4 regions of the Massilia sp. 01N417 genome follow, and region 3 is predicted to be linked to each of the others. Evidence: predicted binding sites of a transcription regulator. Region 3 holds the regulator's gene; each other region holds the start of a gene.
What was found. The regulator sigma-54, encoded in region 3, starts transcription at its own class of promoters, with help from an activator protein. The targets are predictions, from matches to a motif close to TGGCANGNAANCTGCTTT.

Region 1: a site for sigma-54 is predicted at 1,395-1,412, ahead of prpB (methylisocitrate lyase). Genes of this name have one in related genera too.
Region 2: a site for sigma-54 is predicted at 1,716-1,733, ahead of AC1DOQ_RS02645 (PEP-CTERM sorting domain-containing protein). Genes of this name have one in related genera too.
Region 4: a site for sigma-54 is predicted at 1,755-1,772, ahead of AC1DOQ_RS12025 (PEP-CTERM sorting domain-containing protein). Genes of this name have one in related genera too.

The regions. Positions count from the first base shown of each region.
Region 1 is NZ_JBFTRS010000015.1:43,420-46,625, forward strand. It holds gene prpC (bifunctional 2-methylcitrate synthase/citrate synthase) at 1-435, opposite strand, end outside; gene prpB (methylisocitrate lyase) at 458-1,348, opposite strand; gene AC1DOQ_RS16570 (M20/M25/M40 family metallo-hydrolase) at 1,616-3,206, shown strand, end outside.
Region 2 is NZ_JBFTRS010000002.1:113,751-116,956, forward strand. It holds gene AC1DOQ_RS02640 (hypothetical protein) at 5-679, opposite strand; gene AC1DOQ_RS02645 (PEP-CTERM sorting domain-containing protein) at 778-1,665, opposite strand; gene AC1DOQ_RS02650 (FAD-binding oxidoreductase) at 1,877-3,206, opposite strand, start outside.
Region 3 is NZ_JBFTRS010000003.1:221,172-224,377, forward strand. It holds gene AC1DOQ_RS04775 (enoyl-CoA hydratase/isomerase family protein) at 1-128, opposite strand, end outside; gene hpf (ribosome hibernation-promoting factor, HPF/YfiA family) at 236-595, opposite strand; gene AC1DOQ_RS04785 (RNA polymerase factor sigma-54) at 698-2,188, opposite strand; gene lptB (LPS export ABC transporter ATP-binding protein) at 2,191-2,967, opposite strand; gene lptA (lipopolysaccharide transport periplasmic protein LptA) at 2,967-3,206, opposite strand, start outside.
Region 4 is NZ_JBFTRS010000009.1:100,268-103,473, forward strand. It holds gene AC1DOQ_RS12020 (YgiQ family radical SAM protein) at 1-895, shown strand, start outside; gene AC1DOQ_RS12025 (PEP-CTERM sorting domain-containing protein) at 919-1,704, opposite strand; gene AC1DOQ_RS12030 (AI-2E family transporter) at 1,898-3,040, opposite strand; gene AC1DOQ_RS12035 (cyclic nucleotide-binding domain-containing protein) at 3,037-3,206, opposite strand, start outside.

The DNA of each region.
Region 1 (3,206 bases), on a different contig from region 3:
CGAACCCAGCGATGCCATCAGGCGGTCGGCGATGTCGCGCGCGCCCGGGATGTTGTGGTCGTCCTTTTCCGGCAGGGTGCAGCCCAGCACCGAGACGCCGGTGCGCATCACGTCCATCGGGTGCGAGGCGGCCGGCAGGGCTTCCAGCGCGCTCTTCACTGCTTGCGGCAGGCCGCGCAGCATCTTCAGCTTGGCCTTGTAGCCTTTCAGTTCGGCGGCGGTCGGCAGCTTGCCGTGCACCAGCAGGTAGGCGATCTCTTCGAATTCGGAGGTGTCGGCCACGTCCAGGATGTCGTAGCCGCGATAGTGCAGGTCGTTGCCGGAGCGGCCCACCGAGCACAGGGCGGTATTGCCGGCGGCGACGCCGGACAGGGCGACGGATTTCTTCGGTTTGAACGTCGTCGGGGTCTCGTTCTGCGTGGTCTGATCGGTCATGGTTAAGGTCTCCGTAGTCGAATTATTTGGCTTTGTTCTGGGCAAACAGGGCATCGAGCTTCTGTTCGAAGCTATGGTAATCGATGCGGTCGTACAGTTCGGCGCGGGTCTGCATGGTATCGACCACGCTCTTCTGCGTGCCTTCGCGGCGGATGGTCTCGTAGACGTTCTCGGCCGCCTTGTTCATGGCGCGGAAGGCCGACAGCGGATACAGCACGATGTCGACGTCGGCGCCCGCCAGCTCGTCGACCGTGAACAGCGGGGTCGAACCGAATTCGGTGATGTTCGCGAGGATCGGCACCTTGACCGCCTTCTTGAACTGGGCGTACATCTCCAGGCTGGTGATCGCTTCCGGGAAGATCATGTCGGCGCCGGCTTCGACGCAGGCAACCGCGCGCTCCACGGCCTTGTCCAGGCCCTCGACGGCCAGCGCATCGGTGCGCGCCATGATGACGAAGTTGTCGTCGGTGCGGGCGTCGACGGCGGCCTTCACGCGGTCGACCATCTCGCCCTGGCTGACGATCTCCTTGCCCGGACGGTGGCCGCAGCGCTTGGCGCCGACCTGGTCTTCGATATGGCAGGCGCCGGCGCCGGCCTTGATCAGCGAGCGCACGGTACGGGCCACGTTGAAGGCGGACGAGCCGAAGCCGGTGTCGATGTCGACCAGCAGCGGCAGGTCGCAGACGTCGGTGATGCGGCGCACGTCGATCAGCACGTCTTCCAGGCCCGAGATGCCGAGGTCGGGCAGGCCCAGGGAGCCGGCAGCCACGCCGCCGCCCGACAGGTAGATCGCGCGGTAGCCGGCGCGCTTGGCCAGCAGGGCGTGGTTGGCGTTGATCGCGCCGATCACCTGCAGCGGATGTTCTTCCTGCACGGCCTGGCGGAATTTGGCGCCTGCGGAGAGTTGGCTCATGTCCTCTTACCTTTCAATGATGCGTTGACGGGAATATGCCATCAGTAATGCAAACGGCGTGCCAAGCCAATCGGCAGCGCCCTACCCCGTGTTTTCAAGCACTTGCGCCGTTCCGCCGTGCGTGTTTCGGCATCGACGTTTCATGAACGTTTCATTTTGAAACATCGTTGCGCAACACGCAAGCCCAGATCTTGTTCGCACAGCCGTTTGCTCAGGCGTAGAATCCCTTGCGCAATTCCTTTTTGACAAATACAACCAAGAGGATCTATGTGCGACATTCGTAAGGCCGGCCTGCTCGCCGGCATCGCCCTGCTCTGCTTCGGCGCGCGTGCCGAACCGGTCGACGCCAACACCATCAACCGCATCGCCGACGAAGGCTATAACCGCGGCCAGGTCGTGAACCTGGCGGCCTACCTGACCGACCGCATCGGCGGCCGCATGACCAATTCGCCGGCCATGCGCCAGGCGGAAAAGTGGACCCAGCAGATGTTCACCAGCTGGGGCCTGAAGAATGTCCACGCCGAAGGCTACGATTTCGGACGCGGCTGGTGGATCGAATCCTCGAGCGTGCGCATGGTCGCGCCGCGGCCGCTGGCCCTGACCGCGATCCCGGTGGCCTGGACGCCGCCGACCCGCGGCACGCTGAGCGCGCCGATCGTCGTGGCGCCGGTCCGCCACGTGCGCGACCTGGCCCAGTACAAGGGCAAGGTGAAAGGCAGGATCGTGCTGGTCAGCTATCCGGAAGCGCCGAAGGACGACACCAGCGCCACCTTCAAGCGCTACGACGAGGCCGAACTGGGCAAGCTGTCGACCTACGACCAGCCGCAGTACGATCCGGACCAGTCGTTCGACATGTACAAGAAATACTTCGAGCAGGCGCGCGAGATCGACCGCTTCATGGCGGCGGAAGGAGCGCTGGCGCTGGTCAAGATGTCCTACCGTAACGGCGGCCTGGTGCAGGGCGAAGGCTACTTCCACCGCAAGGGCGAGACCGTCGCCCTGCCCGAAGTCGAGATGGCGGCCGAGGACTACCGCCGCCTGGCGCGCCTGGCCAAGGTCGGCGAAGTGAAGCTCGAACTGAACAGCAACGTCCACTTCGACGACCGCGACATGAACGCCTACAACATCCTGGCCGAGATCCCGGGCAGCGATCCCCAGGCCGGCTATGTGATGGCGGGCGCCCACCTGGACAGCTGGGTGGCCGGCGACGGCGCCGCCGACAATGGCGCCGGCTCGGTGGTGGTGATGGAAGCGGCGCGCATCCTCTCGCAGCTGGGCGTGAAGCCGAAGCGCACGATCCGCTTTGCACTATGGTCGGGCGAGGAACAGGGCCTGCTGGGCTCCCTGGCCTATATCAGGAACCACATCGCGACCCGCCCGCGCCCAAGCAATCCGGAGCACGCCAAGCTGCCCGAGTTCATGTGGGAGAGCTACCCGGTCACGCCGCTGCCCGGCTATAACGAGATGGCCGCCTACTTCAACCTCGACAACGGCTCGGGCAAGATCCGCGGCATCTACGCCGAGGGTAACTTCGCGGCGATCCCGGTGCTGAAGAACTGGCTCGCTCCCTTCGACAGCCTGGGCGCGAACAAGGTCGTGGCCAAGAAGACCGGCGGCACCGACCACCAGGTCATGGCCGGCATGGGCCTGCCCGCCTTCCAGTTCATCCAGGACCCGCTCGACTACGGTTCGCGCGTGCACCACTCGAACCTCGACACCTTCGACCACCTGCGCACCGAAGACCTGCGCCAGGCCGCGGTGATCATGGCCACCGTGCTGCTGCAGGCTGCCGAAAGCGACACGCCGATGCCGCGCAACGTGCTGCCCAAGCAGCCGACGCCGACCGATCCCTTCCACT
Region 2 (3,206 bases), on a different contig from region 3:
GCATTCAGGCAGCGCCGCCCGGCGCTTCGGCCGCGGTCCGCGCGGCCGCTTCATGGCGCGCCAGGATCGGGTTGATCAGGCGCCGCATGAACAGGCCGATGCCGCCCCACATCGTGATGAACCACAGCGGCACGCCGCCCGGCGGATTGCCCGGATAGCCCCACTGGCCGCTGTGCACGCCCGTGTATTCGATCAGCGCCCCCAGCAGCACCATATAGCCCGCATAGGCCAGGTCCAGCGGCTCGTGGAACAGCGCCAGCCCCACCAGCAGCAGCACGCCCGTCACCAGCAGCAGCGTGTTGCTGTCGTGGATGGTGGCGAAGGCGGCCGAATAGGCCAGCGCCAGCGCCCATACGGTTGCCCGCCGGCCTGCCGGCGCCGGGCCGTTCAGCAGGCGCCGCGTGTGCAACAGATAAAAACCCCACATGAACAGCTCCCAGACCGGCTGCAGCAGGATGTCCGGGTGGGCGAACATGAAAATGCCCTGCTTCAGGGAGGCGGCATTCATCGCCGTGAAGAAGGCGCAGACGCAGGCGTAGAAGATCGCCTCGACCTTGCTGAGCCGGCCGAAGCTCAGGGCCCAGAGGAGCAGCAATGCGGCCAGCTTGCCGAGGTTGGTCGGCACGCACGCCAGGATCAGCATGACTGCCGGGACCTGCAGGAGAAGGCGGGTTCGCATATACATTTGGCAAGTAGACATGAAAGACGCTGATGTTGTCAATCAGCAAAAGAAAAAAGGCCTCCGAAGAGGCCTTTTCGTTGGCGCACCTGGAATTATCAGGCGGCTTTCTTCTCGCGGCGGCGCAGGGCGGCGCCCATGCCGACCATTGCCAGGCCCATCAGCGACAGCACGCCCGGCTCCGGTACGGCGGAGTATGCCTGGGCCGGATCGTCGATCGTTGCGCCCAAGATGTTTTGGCCACCGTTCCAATTTGCATTGTAGTTGTAGCTGTTCTTGAAACGCAGGTCACGCATGCCGAGGTAGGTGTTGAACCAGTCCGAGTTCAGCTGGTCAGCCCACAGCCCAGTCTTGCCATCGACCATGGCATCGGCCACGACCGAACCGTAGGAATCGGCGAAACCGGAGAAGCCGCCCGGGGTCGGAACGGTCGTGCCGACGATGGTGTTGGTGGTGCTACCGGAATCCATGCCGGTATCGAACATGATACGCGCCAGGAAGGTACCTTCCGTGAAGCCATTTGCACAGTTATAGCCGCAACGAACTGCGGTCGGATTCAGGTTATTAGTGGTGGTAAAGCTCTGGGTGCTGCTATCGCGCCAGTACAGGTCGAGATAGCCACCTTTTGCCGGGAATTTGTTATCCGCATTGGTCGTTGGGTCACCGGCTTGGATGCCATAAAACATACCCGTAATTTGGCCGCCAGAGGCGCCATTAAAGAAAAACGCCGGCTGGATCGCCTCGAGCGAGTCGTGCGGGGTCTTCACCGAACCTTTATACATGGTCTCGATAGTAAAGACACCCCAGTTAATCTCGTTCACCCCATTTTTGTTCCAAGTCGTCGCGCCGTTGATGGCGATCTGTTCTTGACCGGTGAACTTCAGGTACAGCGGGCCGTCCGGCAGCGCCGTTGCAGGCGCAGCATAGGCACCAGTGCTCACGGCGGTGGTAGCAGCGAAGGCAGCGAAAGCGAGTAACTTCTTCATGTTCTCTCCAATGATGGAATTAATTAAGCATTAACGACAGCAAAGGTATATAAGCAACCTGCGTGCCAGCTTGAACATATGCTTTATAACTAACTGATCTTGAAGAGAATTATTATTGGGAAATTAACATTTCAAGAATTCCAAAAAGGAGATTTTAAAAATTTTGTAAAATTTGCCGACAGTTAACTACTTAACACAACTGCGCCTACTATCAATTGTGATAGCGCCCAGGCGCCAGCAGGTCATGCGGATCGAGCTCGCGGCGCAGGCGCGCATGCAGGCGCGCCGAGTCGTCCAGCAGGTGCTGCAGATCCGGCATGGCATCGACCGCCAGGCGGTACGGGAACCAGCCGCGCTCGCGGCCGGCGGCGATCAGTTCCCGGTAGCAGGCCTGGGCCGCCGCCACCGCCGCCGGCGAATCGCGGTCGAACAGGAGCGGCACCGTGCTGTCGAACAGCTTGTCGCTGAGTGAGGTGAAGGTCAGCAGCGGCTCGATGCCATGGCGCCGGGTGATCTCCCTTACCATCTGGACATAGGCGCGCGCGCCGGCGCCGCGCATCGGCACCAGCGGCGCGTACCAGATCAGGCCGCAACCGTCGCGCGCCGGATCGCGCGGCCCCTCCCCATGCGGACGCGGATTGCGCCAGTAGGCCAGCGGCAGGGCCGTCTCGTTCGGGCGCCCCAGCACCAGCTCCATCGAACTGGCCAGGGTCGAGGCGGTGCTCGACAGGCGCCGTCCGGCCGGCCCGGGAATCCAGCGCGACAGCGCCAGCAGCGTGTTCGCATTGTCCTGGCTCAGGAACAGCAGGCGGCTGGCCACCCCCTTGAGGGCGGCGCGGATCTCCTTCTGCGCCGCCTTCACCATGCGCGCGGTGCCGTACAGGGTCCCGAAGCCGGTCCAGGGCAGGATCTGGTACTGGCTGCCGAGCGCCTCGATCACTTCCTGCGGGATCAGGCCGTCGGGGCCGACGCGATCGGCCGGATACGGCGCCGACATCGCCAGCACGCGGTGCCGGTTCATCAGGTTCAGTCCGCCGACCGTGCCGGGCAGGCGGCCGAGGATGGCGCGGATCCGCTCGATGGCCGGCTCGAGCAGGCTGTCGTCCTTCAGGCTGAACAGGCACACCTTCACTGTTTCCGGACGGCGCGCCAGCATGATGCTCATCCGCGTGACGATGCCCAGGCCGCTCTGGGTGAACAGGCCGCTGGCGTAAGGGCCGATGCCCCACTTGAACAGGCGGGCGATGTCTTCGCCGCCGGCTTCGCGCATCGCCGAGCGGTACAGGCTGCCGTCCGCCAGCACCGCCTCGAGGTCCGTCACCGCCGCGAAATGGTCGGTGATCGGCGTGACGCCGTAGCCGCGCTCCAGCGCATTGCCGAGCAGGCTGCAGTGGGGACCGGCGCCGGTGGTCGGCACCATGTACGGGTGGCCCCGCCCTGCCAGGAACTCCGCCAGCATGCCTTGCGTGACGCCGGGCTCGAGGGTAACCACGCCCATCTCCTCGTCGAAATGCAGAATCGCGCGCAGCTGGGACAGGTCG
Region 3 (3,206 bases):
CGCCAGGCCAGCAGGGTCTCCGTCAGTGCACGCACCATTTCCAGCGACAGCGAATTCAGGGCCTTGGGACGGTCGAGGGTAATGATGCCGGTGCCGTTGGCAACGCGGGTCTGCACGTGTTCGCTCATCATGTTGTTTTATTTATTGAAATGGAAAACGGCATTGTAGCGCGGCCCGGAAAACGAAAAGGGCGCCAGATGCGCCCTTCGTTACTTGTGCTGCGCCAGCGGAATGGTCACGCTGTAGCGGCAGCTTCTCCTCCATCGTTGGGTATGCGCTTGAGCGGTGTACTACTGTGATCCTGCAGCATCTGCTTGTACTTCTGCACCTGCCGGTCGAGTCGGTCCATCAGCATGTCGATCGCGGCGTACAAGTCGTGCGCGGCACTGGCGACGTGAACGATCTTGCCGGCGACGCGCAAGTTGATCTCGGCCTTCTGGCGTTTTTCTTTCTCGGTGAGATTGTCAATGCAGAGGATGACGTGGGAGTCGATCACTTGATCGAAATGGCGGGTGATGCGTTCGAGCTTGTTCTGTACGTATTCACGGATTGCCGGGGTTACATCGAGATGATGTCCGCTGATAGTGAGATTCATACACACTCCTTTGATGATGCGCTGCCTGTCGTACGCGCATACCACGCACCAGGGCAGCGTTGTTGCAAGAAGCTTGCTGCAAGAGCTTGCTGAAAGAGCTTGCTACAGAGATTTACGGAGGCTGACGGGAGGGATCTTCAGCGCCTCGCGGTATTTCGCTACCGTGCGGCGTGCGATAACCATTCCCTGTTCCCCTAGCATCTCCGCGATCTTGCTGTCGGATAAAGGGTTCTTGGGGTCTTCTGCTCCTGTGAGTTGTACGATAAGAGCCCGGATCGCGGTCGAGGAGGCTTCTCCTCCTGCCTCGGTCGCGACGTGACTCCCGAAAAAGTACTTCAACTCGAACATGCCGTGCGGCGTCAGCATGTATTTCTGAGTTGTGACACGAGAAATTGTGCTCTCGTGTAGACCTAGTGTATCAGCTATCTCACGTAAAACAAGGGGCCGCATGGCAACGGCGCCATGGGAGAAAAAGTTCCGCTGGCGCTCCACGATTGCTTGAGCTACCCGAAGGATAGTATCGAAGCGCTGGCGCATGTTTTTGATGAGCCACTTTGCTTCCTGCAACTGCGCCGCCAGCTGGGATTCCGATTTCCCCTGCTTCATCAAGGTGGCGTACAGGCTGTTCACGCGCAGGCGCGGCATCACCTCGGGATTCAGCTGCACGCTCCAGCCATCCTTCGCGCGGCGCACGATCACGTCCGGCACCACGAAGTCGGAGACGTCGGAAGCAAAGGCCGCGCCCGGATGCGGATTGCAGTGGCGAATCACGGCCTGGGCTTCGCGCAGGTCTTCGTCGTCGCAGTCGAGGGCCTTCTTGAGCTTGTTGAATTCGCGCTGCGCGAACCAGGTCAGGTAGCGTTCGACGATGGTCAGTGCCATGCGCCGCGTGACCAGCGGCACGCCAGGCATGCGGCGGATCTGCAGCGCCAGGCATTCGGCGGCGCTGCGCGCGCCCACGCCGGGCGGGTCCATGCTCTGCACCAGCGCCAGCGCGGTGCGCAGTTCCTCGAATTCCACTTCGAGTTCGGCCGGCAGGCGCGCATGCAGCTCGTCCAGGGTTTCCTCGAGATAGCCGTTGTCGTCGAGGGTGTCGACGACGATCTCGACCAGCGCGCAATCGCGCGGCGACATGCAGGTCAGGCGCACCTGTTCCATCAGGTATTCGCGCAGCGAGACCGGGCTGGCTTCCAGCTGCGGGCGGCCGTCTTCTTCCTCGCCGCCGCTGCCGGAGCGGCCCGGCTCGCCCCAATCCATGTCGTGCTCGGCGCCGCCGGCATCGCCGTTGTCGCTGTCGCTGCCGCCGCCTTCGGCTTCGGCGCCGCCGTTGCCCTCCTCGCCCTGGCTGGACGAGGGCGGCGAGTCGGGCGTGGTGGACGTCGACGAACCGTTGTTGATCGCGCCGTCGGCCAGCAGGCGTACCGAACGGTCGAGCGGATCGTCGAGGCGTTCGAGCAGCGGGTTGTCGCTGAGGACCTGTTCAATCTCCTGGTGCAGCTCGAGAGTGGACAGCTGCAGCAGCCGGATCGACTGCTGGAGTTGCGGTGTCAGCGCAAGGTGCTGTGATGTCTTGAGTTGCAGCGTCTGTTTCATGACTACATCCGGAAATGTTCACCCAGGTAGACGCGGCGGACGGATTCGTTGGCGATGATATCGTCGGGACGGCCGGAAGCCAGTACCGCACCCTGGTTGATGATGTAGGCGCGGTCGCAGATGCCGAGCGTCTCGCGCACGTTGTGGTCGGTGATCAGGACGCCGATGCCGCGCTCCTTCAGGAAGCGCACGATGCGCTGGATCTCGATCACCGCGATCGGATCGACGCCGGCAAACGGTTCGTCCAGCAGCACGAAGCGCGGGTCGGTGGCGAGGGCGCGCGCGATTTCCACGCGGCGCCGTTCACCGCCCGACAGCGACAGCGCCGGGTTCTCGCGCAGCTTCTCGATCTGCAGCTCGGCCAGCAGCTCGTTGAGGCGTTCCTCGATGCGGTTCTTGCTCAGCGGCTTGCCGTTCTCGCGCTGCAGTTCGAGCACGGCGCGGATGTTCTCCTCCACCGTCAGCTTGCGGAACACCGAGGCTTCCTGCGGCAGGTAGGACAGGCCCAGCATGGCGCGCCGGTGGATCGGCAGGCTCGTGATGTCGGTGCCGTTGATGACGATGGCGCCGGCGTCGGCCGGCACCAGGCCCACGATCATGTAGAACGAGGTCGTCTTGCCGGCGCCGTTCGGGCCGAGCAGGCCGACCACCTCGCCGCAGGCGACCTGCAGCGAAACGTCGCGCACCACCAGGCGCTTGCCGTAGCTTTTCTGCAGCCCCTTGGCCACCAGGGTGCTGCCGCCGCTCGTGTTGGCGGCGGCGTCTGCGTGTACATCCATCATTGCTTTCCTGCTTCCGGTTGCGCGGCCGACGCAGTGCGGCGCGGATAAAAAGTAAAACTGGCGCGGGCCTTGCCGGGCCTGTCGACGCCGCTCGGGTCGTTCAGGTTCAGCAGGACTTCCTTGCGCGCATCGTAGGCGATGAATTCGCCGCCCATTTCACGCGTCACCTCGCGGCCTTCCAGCTGCCGGATGACGGCGTTCGAACTGAGCTTGACGACCTCGGTGCGCTCGTCGTA
Region 4 (3,206 bases), on a different contig from region 3:
CTGCGTCTACCCGACCATCTGTTCCAACCTGGGTACCGACCACAGCAAGCTGATCTCGCTGTACCGCAAGGCGCGCGCGATCCCGGGCATCAAGAAGATCCTGATCGGCTCCGGCCTGCGCTACGACCTGGCCGTGCGCTCGCCCGAGTACGTGAAGGAACTCGTCACCCACCACGTGGGCGGCTTGCTGAAGATCGCGCCGGAGCACACGGAAGAGGGCACGCTGTCGAAGATGATGAAGCCGGGCATCGGCACCTACGACGAGTTCAAGGCGCTGTTCGACAAGTACTCGAAGGAGGCGGGCAAGAAGCAGTACCTGATCCCCTACTTCATCGCGGCCCACCCGGGTTCGACCGACGAGGACATGCTGAATCTCGCGCTGTGGCTGAAGAAGAACAATTTCCACCTCGACCAAGTCCAGACCTTCACGCCGACGCCGATGGCGATGGCGACCACCATGTACCACACGGGCAAGAATCCGCTGGCCAAGGTGACCGAGGAGTCGGAAGCAGTCGTCACCGCCAAGAGCGGCAAGACGCGCAAGCTGCACAAAGCCTTCCTGCGCTACTACGATCCGGAAAACTGGCCGGTGCTGCGCGAAGGCTTGAAACGCATGGGCCGCGGCGACCTGATCGGCAACGGCGAGCGCCACCTGGTGCCGCCGCCCGGCAGCGAGCAGGAAGCCACGCCGCGTAGCGAGCGCAAGGCCCTGCCGCTGGTGGCCGAGTCCCGCAGCGCCGCGCCGAAGGGCCGGGTGATCGAGGTGGCCACCCGTCGCAATGGCCGCGGCAACAGCCGCAGCGAACCGGCACCATTCTCCCCGCCGCCGGGCAAGGCCAAGCCGGGCATCCTGTCCACCATCAAGACCAGGCCGAAGGCGGCAGGACGGAAGTAGAGCCCGGCTCTACATGCCAGGTTCTACACGCCCGGCTTGCGGCGACGGACCGCAGCCAGGCCTGCGCTGCCGATGGCCATCAGCAGCCAGGTCGCCGGCACCGGCACGTCATTCGGCGGCGGACCCTCGTCCGCGGTGCCCTCCACGCCGACGGTGAAGCCATTCCAGTACTCGGAAGTCAGGCTGCGCCAGGTCAGCGAGTCGAAGGTGCCGGTGAAACGGATGGTGCCATGCGGTTCGCCGGTGCCGATCAGCCGGTATTCGGTATTGCCGCCGCCGAGATCCACCACCTGCTTGGTCAGGGTGCCGCAGCCATAGAAGCCGCAGCTATGGTTGCCTGGAGCGGCCGCTCCCAGGCCGGCGCCATAGCTGAGGATATCGAAGTCCTGGTTCAGGAAGGCGTAGCCGTTGCCGTTCAGGCTGACGACGGCGAATACCGGATTGGCGACCGACTGCGAGAAAGTCAGCGTCTGGCTGCCCGCGTACTGCAAGGCGATGATGTCGGTGCCGGTGGGCGCGTTGTCGACCGTGCTGCTGGTGAAGGGCGAAGTCGCGTTGCGCGGCCCCCAGTAGTCGGTGCCGCCGCTGGGCTGGTAGAAACCGACGCCCGCAGCATTGGTATATGTGACGGTGACTGTCGAGGTGGCGGTGGTGATGGTCCCCTGGGCCTTGAAGCCGGTACCGGGGTCGAGGTCGCCGCCCTGCCAGTCTGTCCAGTAGATCGGGGCGGCGCCGGCTGTGCCGGCGGCCAGGAAGGCCAGAGCGGAAATGGCCCTGCGCAGGAATGCGGAATGGCGATTGGTTCTCATTTTGCTCCCTCTATGTTTTTGACTGTCGAAGGAATTTCGACGCAAAACGCATCGCAATTTTTATGCCATTAAGTCAAGCCCTTGATTTTCCTTACAAAGGGAGTGTCACGGATGAGCAAACGTCAAATTTCTCGACAGATGGTTAATAATTGAATATAACCAACAATATGCATCTTGGGTCGAGCGCCGCCCGTCAGGCAAGCAGATCCTCGCTCGCCTGTTTTTCCCGCAAGCGCCTTGCGTAGCGGTGTCGTGCCCGCAGCCGCGGGTTGGTCATCAGGCGGCCCAGGGTTTCGCCGATGACCATCACCACACCCAGCAGCGGCAGCACCAGCATCAGGCCGGCCACGCCGGACAGGGCGCCGCCGATGAAGATCATCAGTACCGCGATCAGGGGATGGATCTTCAGGCTGCGGCCGAGGGTGATCGGCATGAAGACGAAATCGTCCAGCAGGCGCGCCAGGATGAAGACGACGATGGCGCCGTAGGCGACCAGCGGATTGCTGGGGGCGTCGGTGGCGGCGACGATCACCACCATCACGCAGCCGACCACCGAGCCGATGAAAGGCACCCAGGCCAGCAGCGCGGAGATGAAGCCCAGCAGCAGCGGAGATGACACGCCGATCACCCACAGGCCGAAGCCCAGCACGATGGTATCGAGCACGGTCAGCTTGAGCAGGCCTTCGAAATAGCGGCGCGCGGTCTGGTCGACCTCGTGCAGCAGGAACAGGGTGCGTTCGAAATAGGCGTTCGGCACCGCGCGCGCCAGGAATTTCTTGAAGCGCAGGCCGTCGCGCAAAAAGAAGAAGGCAAGGAAGGGCGCCAGCAGCAGCGAGGGCAGCCAGCCGGCCGCGGTGACCAGGATGGTGGCCAGGTAGCGCTGGGCGAAGTTGTCGGTGAAGGCCTTGAAGCGCTTGTTGACCAGCGAGGTCAGGTGCATCTCGGCGAGCAGCGGGAATTTCGCTTCCAGCAGCGCCATCGTGTTGCGCACGAAAGCCACGCCGCCGTTCGCGTACAGCGACAGGGTCTCGCTCCAGGAAGCGCTGTCCTCCGCCGGACCGCTGCTCCACGACAGCGCGGCCGCCACCGCCAGCGTGGCGAGCCCGAAGAACACGGCGCACACCAGCATCGACGAGACGCTGCGCGAAAATCCCAGGCGCAGCAGGCGCCGCATCGGCCCCAGCAGGGTGTAGTACATCACGGTGCCGAAGATGAAGGGCAGCACCAGCCACAGCATGTGCTCGAGCAGCATCAGCAGCAGGCAGGTGACGGCGATGATCGCGGTCCAGACCACCGGCCCGGCGCGCTCCTCGCGGACCACCGGGCCGCCGATCACAACGCTTCCAGCTGCGGACGGCCGTCGAGCCGCTCGCGCAGGCGCTGGCCGATGTGGCGCGCCAGCGCCAGCGAGATCTTGTAGCCGATCACGGCATCGGTATCCATCAGCGCCAGGAAGTCGTCGCGAAAGAACACCGCCAGCTCGCAGTGCTCGACGGCGCGCG